2 regions of the Bradyrhizobium sp. USDA 3650 genome follow, and region 1 is predicted to be linked to the other one. Evidence: predicted binding sites of a transcription regulator. Region 1 holds the regulator's gene; the other holds the start of a gene.
The links. The regulator LexA, encoded in region 1, represses DNA repair genes until DNA is damaged. The targets are predictions, from matches to a motif close to TGTTCNNNNTGTGTTCNG.
Positions count from the first base shown of each region.

Region 1 (4,551 bases):
TGCAGGTCCTTTATGATCAGCGGCAGGCCCGCCTTCCAGGTGCGGCCAGGCAGGCCAAAGCCGCGAGGAAATCTGGTGTGGCGGGAGTTGAATTCAAACATGTCGGCGGTGCCGTAATAGCCGTCGACAAGCCCCATCTCGTGGGAGGCATCAGGGTCGTTGTGCCAGAGCTCGATCGCCCCGACATGCGCTTGGTCCTCGCCGCAGAACAGCACCATGACGGCTTGCAGGAATTCACCCGCAAACACCGGCACCGCGACGCCGCAGGTGAGGCCGGCCGCGAGCGCCTGATCGGTCCGTTTGAAATAGGAGTTGGCGAATTTGGTGAGGATCACGGGGCGGCCCGCGGCCCAGGCCTTGCCCGGAAGTCCCTCGTCATATCCGAAGTGCAGCTCTTCGCTGACGGCCTTGAACGCGGACAGCCCTTCGCCATAGAGACCGCCACCAAACTCCAGCCGCGTGCGCGTCCGATCGGGCACCCAGAGTTCAACGACGCGAAGGAAGGTTTTCATCGAGCGTGTCCGCCGTCTCAAGCCCTGACAGCATCGGTCATTTGGCTGCGAAGCGGACGTTCAAAATTCAGGCAGGGCGGCTCAAACTTCGTGCGGCGGAGAGGTGCGGGCTTGGTCCATCCGATTGGTTTTCGCGGACGCAAACCACGCCATCTCGCCGGCCACGGCCGGCGATGGCAATTCAATCCTGACCTCCGACCTCGTAGCCGGAGGCGGCTGTGTCAGCCGATCGGCAGGTGCCTGACGGTCGGCTGCCGGTCGGCGATAATCTGCGCCTTGTGCTCTCGCTCGGCGACCGACTGAGTTACCGGCAGCTGCAACACGGTCGCGCGCTGGCCTTCGACGAGCTGCGTCACCAGCACATATTTGCCGTCGGGGAATTCGATCGCGTCATGATGGCGGTCGGGAACGTGCGGGTCGATCTTGCCGAACTTGCCCACGCGGGAATTGATGGTGCGCGTCCAGATCCAGCGATTGTCGTAGCGAACGTCGTCGGCGAAGGCGAGCTCCGTTCCCGGCAGCAGGCAGACGGCAACGGACGGATCGGCTGCCGAGGCGAAGCCGCGCGTCGAGGTGCCGCGGAAGCTTGTCGTGACGATCGTCTCGCCGACTTCGGCGGGTCGCGACGCGACGGCATGCAGGCTGTAGTCACACATCGGGTGCTCCTCATGCTGGGATAGCAACCCGCGTCTCTTAATCGAGGCGCAGGCCTCTATCAGAGTTGAAGCATGAACGCTCTGCTTGGTTGTGGGCAAATCTGCGGCTGGTTTCCGCGAGCCGCGATCACATTATCTTTCCCGAGTTCAATAGGAACAAAGCGAGTTGCGATGCATTCGGGAGGCGCGTGCGCGAATATCGCCGGCTTGGCTGCGGCGGTCGAACTTGATCGCCGGATGGTGTTTCCTCGAACTCGAGCCGCGAAGCGGTGCCGTTTGAAGCGGTGCTGTTTCGTGGGCGTCGCGAGGAGCCAGCCGAAGGAGGGGCCGGATAGTCTGTGCAGAACCAGAACGACTATCCAGCCGGAGCGGACGATGATCCGCTCCAATCTGACCGGCGATGCCGGTAGGAAGCGCGCGAGGCGCCAAGCACCTCCCGTATGAAGTACTCCCGATACTAAGGACTCCCGGTATCAAGGACGCCCGGTATCAGTACTTCCGGTAAAGCCCGATCAGCTTGCCCTGAATCTTCACCCGGTTGGGCGGCAGGATGCGGACCTCATAAGCCGCGTTGGCGGGCTCGAGCGCGATCGAGGCGCCGCGGCGGCGGAAGCGCTTCAGCGTCGCTTCCTCGTCGTCGATCAGCGCCACCACGATGTCGCCGGTATCGGCGCTCTCGTTGCGCTGAATCAGCGCCATGTCGCCGTCAAGGATGCCGGCCTCGACCATGGAATCACCGCGCACTTCGAGCGCGTAATGCTCGCCCGAGCCGAGCATGTCAGGCGGTACGCTGATAGTATGGCTGCGGGTCTGCAACGCCTCGATCGGCGTGCCGGCCGCGATGCGGCCCATCACCGGCACCGCGACGGGACGTTCGCCGTCGTCCGCGGGCAGGCTGGAGCTCGCACGCACCTTGCCGAGATTGCCCTCGATGACGCTCGGCGTGAAGCCGCGGCGGCTGCCTGCGGCTGCCTGGAGCTCCGGCAGCTTGATGACTTCAATCGCACGGGCGCGGTTGGGCAGGCGTCGGATGAAGCCACGCTCCTCGAGCGCCGTGATCAGGCGATGGATGCCCGACTTCGAGCGCAGATCGAGCGCATCCTTCATCTCGTCAAAGGAGGGCGGCACGCCGCTTTCCTTCAGACGTTCACTGATGAACCGCAGAAGCTCGTATTGTTTGCGCGTTAACATCTCGACCAAAGTCCCCCGGTTGATGTCGTCCGATTCCGAGACGCAGAGTTCGGCAATAAGCCGCTACATACTCGAAACAAATCATGAACGGACACTATATGTTCGATACATGTTCCGCAACTGCTTAATTTACCGTGAACAGAGCAAAGTTCGCGGAACGCGCATTGCCGGACGCTCAGACGGGGAGCCGCAACACTTCGCAAGCCGTGCCGGCTTCGGCCTTCGGCGCGAACGGTGCGCGCACGAGAAGTACTTGTGCTGCAGCGAGATTCGCAAGCAGCGAAGAGTCCTGATGATTGACGGGAAGAACGACGCGCGTGCCGTCGTCACGCTCCTCCAGATGCGCGCGCAGATAGTCCTCGCGCTGGTCGTTGGCGCCGATTTCGCGGCCGAGCACGGCGCGTTCACGGCGATGGTGAATCACCGAACGGCCCGACAGGGCGCGAATCAGCGGCACCATGAACAGGAAAGCGCACACGTAGGACGACACGGGATTGCCCGGCAGGCCGATCACCCCCATTGCGCCGAGCCGCCCGTGCATCATCGGCTTGCCTGGCCGCATCGCGATCTTCCAGAACGCCAGTGCGATGCCTTCCTCCCTCAGTGCCTGCTGGACCAGATCGTGGTCGCCGACCGATGCGCCGCCGGTCGTGATCAGGATGTCGGCGCCGCTCTCGCGGGCGCGGCGGATGCCGGCGGTGGTCGCCTCCAGCGTGTCGGCGGCAATACCAAGGTCGATGGTCTCGGCGCCCTCGCTGCGGGCGAGCGCGTGCAGGGCGTAGCCGTTGGAGTAGACGATCTGGCCGTGGCCGGGCGTGGTGCCCGGCATCACCAGCTCGTCGCCGGTGGCGAGAATGGCGACCCTCGGACGCCTGAAAACGGCAAGGTGCGGATGGTTCATCCCGGCGGCGAGCGCGAGGTCGCGCTCGGTGAGACGACTTCCCTTGCGCAGGAGCACGTCGCCCTCGCGGAAATCGACGCCTGCGGCGCGGATGTGCCGACCGGCGATCGCGGCTTCCTTGATCGTGATGCGCTTGCCGGCGGCGACCGTATCCTCCTGGATCACGACGGCGTCCGCGCCACCGGGAACGACGCCGCCGGTGAAGATCCGCACGGCTTCGCCGGCGCCGACCGTCCCCGCGAACGGTCGGCCTGCCGCGACTTCGCCGATGACGGTGAGCTCCGAATCGATCGTCGCGGCATCGGCCGCGCGCACCGCGTAGCCGTCCATCGCCGACATCGCCTGCGGCGGCTGCGTGCGCCGCGCCGCGACGTCACGCGCGAGCACGCGATGGTAGGCCTCGTCGAGGGAGATCATTTCTTCCGGCAGCGGCTCTGCACCCGCCAGCACCGCGGCAAGCGCGTCAGAAACCGGCATCAAGGCCACGGCGAAAACTCCTGCTCGGCACGTTCGGGCGAATGTTCCGCAAATCTTCTAGCCGAGCGCGGGCGCAGAGGCAAAAACGGCTGAGCGCGCGCAGTCATCCCGCCGCTTCACATTGTTCCGGAAGGCAGGATCGCGCGCGTCGCGGCATGATCCGAAGAACCCGACAGATCGGCAGGAGAGTGGTCATGGAAGGGCGAGAACGACGAGCGCCCCGGGCCTGGATCGATCAGCTCCCTGGCTGCCCGGGAGTTACGTCGGGCGCCTTGGGCCCCTGATCCTTGTCGGGCAGCGGATCGGCCTGGGATTTCAGGTCGGCGGCCTTGCTCACGAGCTTGGCGGAAAGCTCCGAATCTGAGGTTGTCCTGGCGAATTCAAGAAGAAGAGAGGCCTGCTTGGTGAGGTAGGTCTTGCCCAGCACGATGATGCATCCGTTCGTAGAAGTCCCAACGGACTCTAAGAGTCCGGAAGGCGGTATTCCGTTCCGGGAACTCTGTATAAAAATGCACAAAGTGATTGGGTTCCTCAATTTTTCAAAATTGTTCCCGTTGGGCCGTGCCGCCAAGGGTTTCGCGACGACGCCTCGTCGTCAGATGCCCAATGCCTTTAATGCGTTCCCGACGTCACGCGGCGAGGTCACATGCACCGCTGTCAAGCCGCGCGCCCGCGCTCCCTCGATGTTTTCGGCAAGATCGTCGAAGAACACGATGCGCCCGGCGGGCACGCCGATTGCCGCAACGACGTGGTCGAAGGCCTGCGCATCCGGTTTGCGCAAGCCGATGCTGGACGACAAATACAGCTCGCGGAA
Region 1 covers NZ_JBSRZG010000001.1:231,768-236,318, forward strand. Annotated here, with positions in the region: gene ACVIN2_RS01105 (GAF domain-containing protein) at 1-512, opposite strand, end outside; gene ACVIN2_RS01110 (hypothetical protein) at 734-1,168, opposite strand; gene lexA (transcriptional repressor LexA) at 1,658-2,359, opposite strand; gene ACVIN2_RS01120 (molybdopterin molybdotransferase MoeA) at 2,535-3,746, opposite strand; gene ACVIN2_RS01125 (hypothetical protein) at 3,973-4,164, opposite strand; gene ACVIN2_RS01130 (HAD family hydrolase) at 4,333-4,551, opposite strand, start outside.

Region 2 (4,551 bases), 1.5 Mb from region 1:
ATCCCAATGCGCGCACAAATCTGGCGTCAGGATCGACCAGGGCATGTCGGCAAAGCGCTTGGCGAAGAACGGCGCGGCGAGCTCGACGATGTGATGCTCCGGCTCGAACCAGGCGACGTAGTGTGCTTCGCGTTCCCTGCCGATCTCGCGGAAGCGCACGAAGGCGTGCATCTTGTGCTCGTCGCGGTAGACCGCCTTTGCCATGGCCGTGACTTGCGCGACATCGAGATCGGTCGCGACCTCGATGAGGTCGTGATTGTCCTTCAGCCGAAACAGCAGGCGATAGAGGATCGCGAAACGCTCGGGATCGCGATGCAGGATCGCGGCCTTGGCGAGCTCGACGAATTTTGCAGGCACATTGAAGGTGCTATCGCCAGCCGCCGGCAGCGGAGACGGCGAGGGCGTCGCGAACAGCTCCGCTTCGCCGCCCTGCACGGCCCAAGTGACATCGGCCGGTTTCATTTGGTGAAGCACGAGGATACGTGCGGCTTTGCGCCAGCCATCGAAATCGGTTTCGTTCTCGAGTGTGATGTACTGCATCAGAAGCCAAATCCCAGTTGCGTTGCTTTCGGCTTGAACCGTTCGATCAGCCGTGCCTCGTCGAGGCGATGCGGCGGGGGCCGGTGATCGCTGAGGACGATGAACGGCAGCGCCTTGTTGCGGGGCACATGCAGCCGCGCGAGATCGGCGACGCGGATCGTGGTCGTGCGGCGCGCCGCGATGATGCGCTCGACGGCCTTGGTGCCGAAGCCCGGCACGCGCAACAATTCCTCGCGGCTGGCGCGGTTGACGTCGAGCGGGAAGCGGTCGCGGTGGCGTAATGCCCAGGCGAGTTTTGGATCGATGTCGAGCGGCAGCATCGCACTGTCGTCGACGATCTCGCCGACATCAAAACCGTAGAACCGCATCAGCCAGTCGGCTTGGTAGAGTCGGTGCTCGCGCAGCAAGGGCGGCGCGCGCAGAGGCAGCGCGCGGCTGGCATCGGGGATCGGGCTGAACGCGGAATAATAGACGCGCCTCAGCCTGTATGAACCGTAGAGATTGGCGCTGGTGTGGAGGATGGTGTGGTCGGAGGCCGCGTCGGCGCCGACGATCATCTGCGTGCTCTGGCCGGCCGGCGCGAAGCGCTGCGGCTTGGCTTTCGTGTTCGCGCTGCGGCTTTCCTCGGCCTCGTCCAGCTTCAGCCGCAGCCGGCCCATGGTGCGGCGGATCGCGCGCACGTCTTTCTCTGGCGCGAATTGCTGCAGGCTCGTCTCCTGCGGCATCTCGATGTTGATGGAGAGACGGTCGGCATATTTGCCAGCCTCGGAGATCAATGCATCATCGGCCTCCGGGATCGTCTTGAGATGGATGTAGCCACGGAAGTGATGCTCCTCGCGCAGTTTGCGCGCGACGCTCACCACCTGCTCCATGGTGTAGTCGGGGTTGCGGATGATGCCGGAGGAGAGAAACAGTCCTTCGATGTAATTGCGCCGGTAGAAGTCGAGCGTCAGCTTGACCACTTCGTCGATGGTGAAGCGGGCACGCGGCACGTTGGAGGAGGCGCGGTTGACGCAATAGAGGCAGTCGTAATTGCAGGCGTTGGTCAGCAGCACTTTGAGCAGCGAGATGCAGCGGCCATCCGGCGCGTAGGAATGGCAAATGCCCATGCCGGGCGCGGTCGAGCCCATGCCCTTGCCGTCGCTGGAATCCCGCCTCTCGGTGCCGCTGGAGGCGCAGGACGCGTCGTACTTGGCGGCGTCCGCCAGGATTTCCAGCTTGCGTTGCACGTCCATATTGGAATCCCTTTGATTCAGCTCATGAATCCCAAGGCCCGCCAATTCGATTGACTCCCGGGGCGTCGTTAGCTTTATATTAGAACATATCATGAACAAATGAGCTAGCCGCTGGTTCTCTTTTTGAGAGCCATCGGCAATCACCCTTGAGGAGCGGCGTATGAGCGGCGCACGAATAAGCGCGCTTGCAGCCTTGCGTGGCCAGATCGAGCGCATCGAGACGGCGGAGGTCGTGCATCATCGCGACCGTGTCGCGCTTGGCCATAGCGAGGCCGACAACGCGCTGAAGGGCGGGCTCGCGCGCGCGGCAATCCACGAGGTGTTTTGCGAAGGACGTCAGGGCGCAGCCGCGACGGGCTTTGTCACCGGACTTGCGGGGCGGGTGACGGCGCGCAAGCCGCTGCTGTGGGTGCGGCAGGATTTTTCAGACATTGAAACCGGTGCGCTGTCGATGAGCGGGCTCGCCGAGATCGGTCTCGATCCGCGCCGCATGGTGATGGTGCGCGCCGCCGACGTGGAGAGCGCGCTGCGCACGTCGGCTGATGCACTCGCCTGCGACGCGCTGGGCGCCGTCGTGCTCGAGCTCTGGGGCGAGACCAGGCAGTTCGATCTGGTGGCGAGCCGCAAGCTGACATTGGCTGCGCAATCTTCCGGTGTCACCGGCCTGTTGCTGCGGATGGCCGCGCAACCTTTACCCTCGACCGCCGAGACCAGATGGATGCTGCGCGCGGCGCATTCGCCGCCGGGCGCGATGTGGAGCGCTTGGGGCGCGCCGCGATTCGATGCCGAGCTCCTGCGCAATCGTCATGGCCCGTGCGGCCGGTGGATCATGGAATGGAAATGTGATGAGTGCCAGTTCTCTGAATCGTCGGCGTATCCTCAGCCTGTGGCTGCCGCGCCTGCCCATCGATCGGATCCAGCGGTTCTTCGGCAACGTCGGACTGCATGAAAATAATGCGCCCAGCATCGTCGTTGCCAAGGATAGCAACGCGCTGGTGATCCATGCGCTGGACGAGGCGGCCGAGCGCCTCGGTCTGTATATCGGCCAGCCTCTGGCCAATGCCCGGGCGATGTGTCCGGATCTAAAGGTGTTCGACGCCGATGCCGTGGCCGATGCCAAGACGATCAGCGACATCGCCGATTGGTGCGATCGTTTCACGCCGCTGGTGGCGCTCGATCCGCCGCACGGGCTGTTCCTCGACATCACCGGCTGCGCGCATCTGTTCGGCGGCGAGGCTGCGCTGTTGCAAACCCTTGTCCGTGCCCTCGACCGCCAGGGCTTTGCCGTCAGCGCGGCGATCGCCGGCACCTCGGTCTGCGCGCGCACGCTGACGCGGCAATCTTCAGGGACCATCGTTGCCGATGGCGGGGAGGCGGCGGCAATCAGCCGGTTTCCGGTGTCCGCGCTTGGCGCGGGTGAGGCTATCAGCACCGGCCTGCGACGCGCCGGCCTGAAGACCATCGGCGATGTGGCCTCGCGCACGCCGAGCGAAATCACGGCGCGGTTCGGTGCACGGTTCTCCACGTTGCTCGCCCATGCGCTGGGGCAGGGCGATGCACCGATCAATCCACGAAAGCCGCTGCCCGATTACATCGTGGAGAAACGCTTTGCCGAGCCGATCGCTACCGACACCATGATCGCGATGACGCTGTCGCGCCTGGCGGACACGTTGATCGCGTCGATGGAGAAGCAGGGCAAGGGCGCGCGACGATTAGAGGCTACCTTCTTCCGTACCGACGGCGCGGTGCGCGCGATCATGGTCGAGACCGGGCGGCCGGTGACGCAAAGCAAAGTCATCGACCGGCTGTTCCGCGAGCGCCTCGATGCGCTCGCCGATCCCCTCGATCCCGGCTTCGGCTTCGACATGGTGCGGCTGTCGGCAAGCCGCACCGAAATCGTGGTGCAGGAGCAGCGCGATCTCGACGCCCATGTCCACGACAATGACGAGCTTGCCGCGCTGATCGACCGCATCGCCGCACGCATCGGCGGAAAGCGCGTCGTCGTGCATCTGCCTGAGGATACCCATATCCCTGAATGTGCGGTGCTGGCGGCGCCGGCGCAGCATCATCTCGCCGTGGCGATGCAGGCCGAATGGCCCGCGCGCACCGAGACTGAGCCGCCACTGCGTCCGTTGCGGCTGTTCGACAAGCCTGAGCCGATCAATGTGCCGTTTGCGACCGTGCCCGACGGGCCGCCGCATCAATTCACCTGGCGCCGCGCGCAGCATGCGGTGGTGCGGGTGGAGGGCCCCGAGCGCATCGCCATGGAATGGTGGCGGCAGGACGGCAAGCAACTGACACGGGATTATTTCCGCATCGAGGATGCCGAGGGCCTGCGCTTCTGGATCTTTCGCGACGGTCTTTACGAGGGGGAGTGCTTCGACGGCGACGGCAAGCCCGCTCTTCCCGGTTGGTATGTGCACGGTCTCTTCGCATGAACACGCCCGCTTATGCCGAGATCGGCATCACCACGAATTTCTCCTTCCTGCGCGGCGGCTCGGATCCGCGCGCCTATGTGCACCAGGCCAGCAAGCTCGGCATTCCCGTGATCGGCATCGCCGATCACAACACGCTCGCCGGTGTGGTGCGCGCCTACAAGGAGCTCGACAATGACGAGGTGCTGCACAAGCCGAAGCTTCTGATCGGCACCCGCATCGTCTTCATCGATGGTACGCCCGATATTCTGGTCTATCCGCGTGACCGCGCCGCCTATGGCCGGCTGTGCCAGCTTCTTACCCGGGGCAAGCGCGGCGACGACATCACGCGGATCGCGAAG
Region 2 covers NZ_JBSRZG010000001.1:1,700,673-1,705,223, reverse strand. Annotated here, with positions in the region: gene ACVIN2_RS08200 (UdgX family uracil-DNA binding protein) at 1-540, opposite strand, end outside; gene ACVIN2_RS08195 (putative DNA modification/repair radical SAM protein) at 540-1,775, opposite strand; gene ACVIN2_RS08190 (ImuA family protein) at 1,936-2,724, shown strand; gene ACVIN2_RS08185 (Y-family DNA polymerase) at 2,621-4,213, shown strand; gene ACVIN2_RS08180 (error-prone DNA polymerase) at 4,210-4,551, shown strand, end outside.
Region 2: ACVIN2_RS08190 (ImuA family protein) is a predicted target of LexA. The motif match lies at 1,856-1,873, and genes of this name have one in related genera.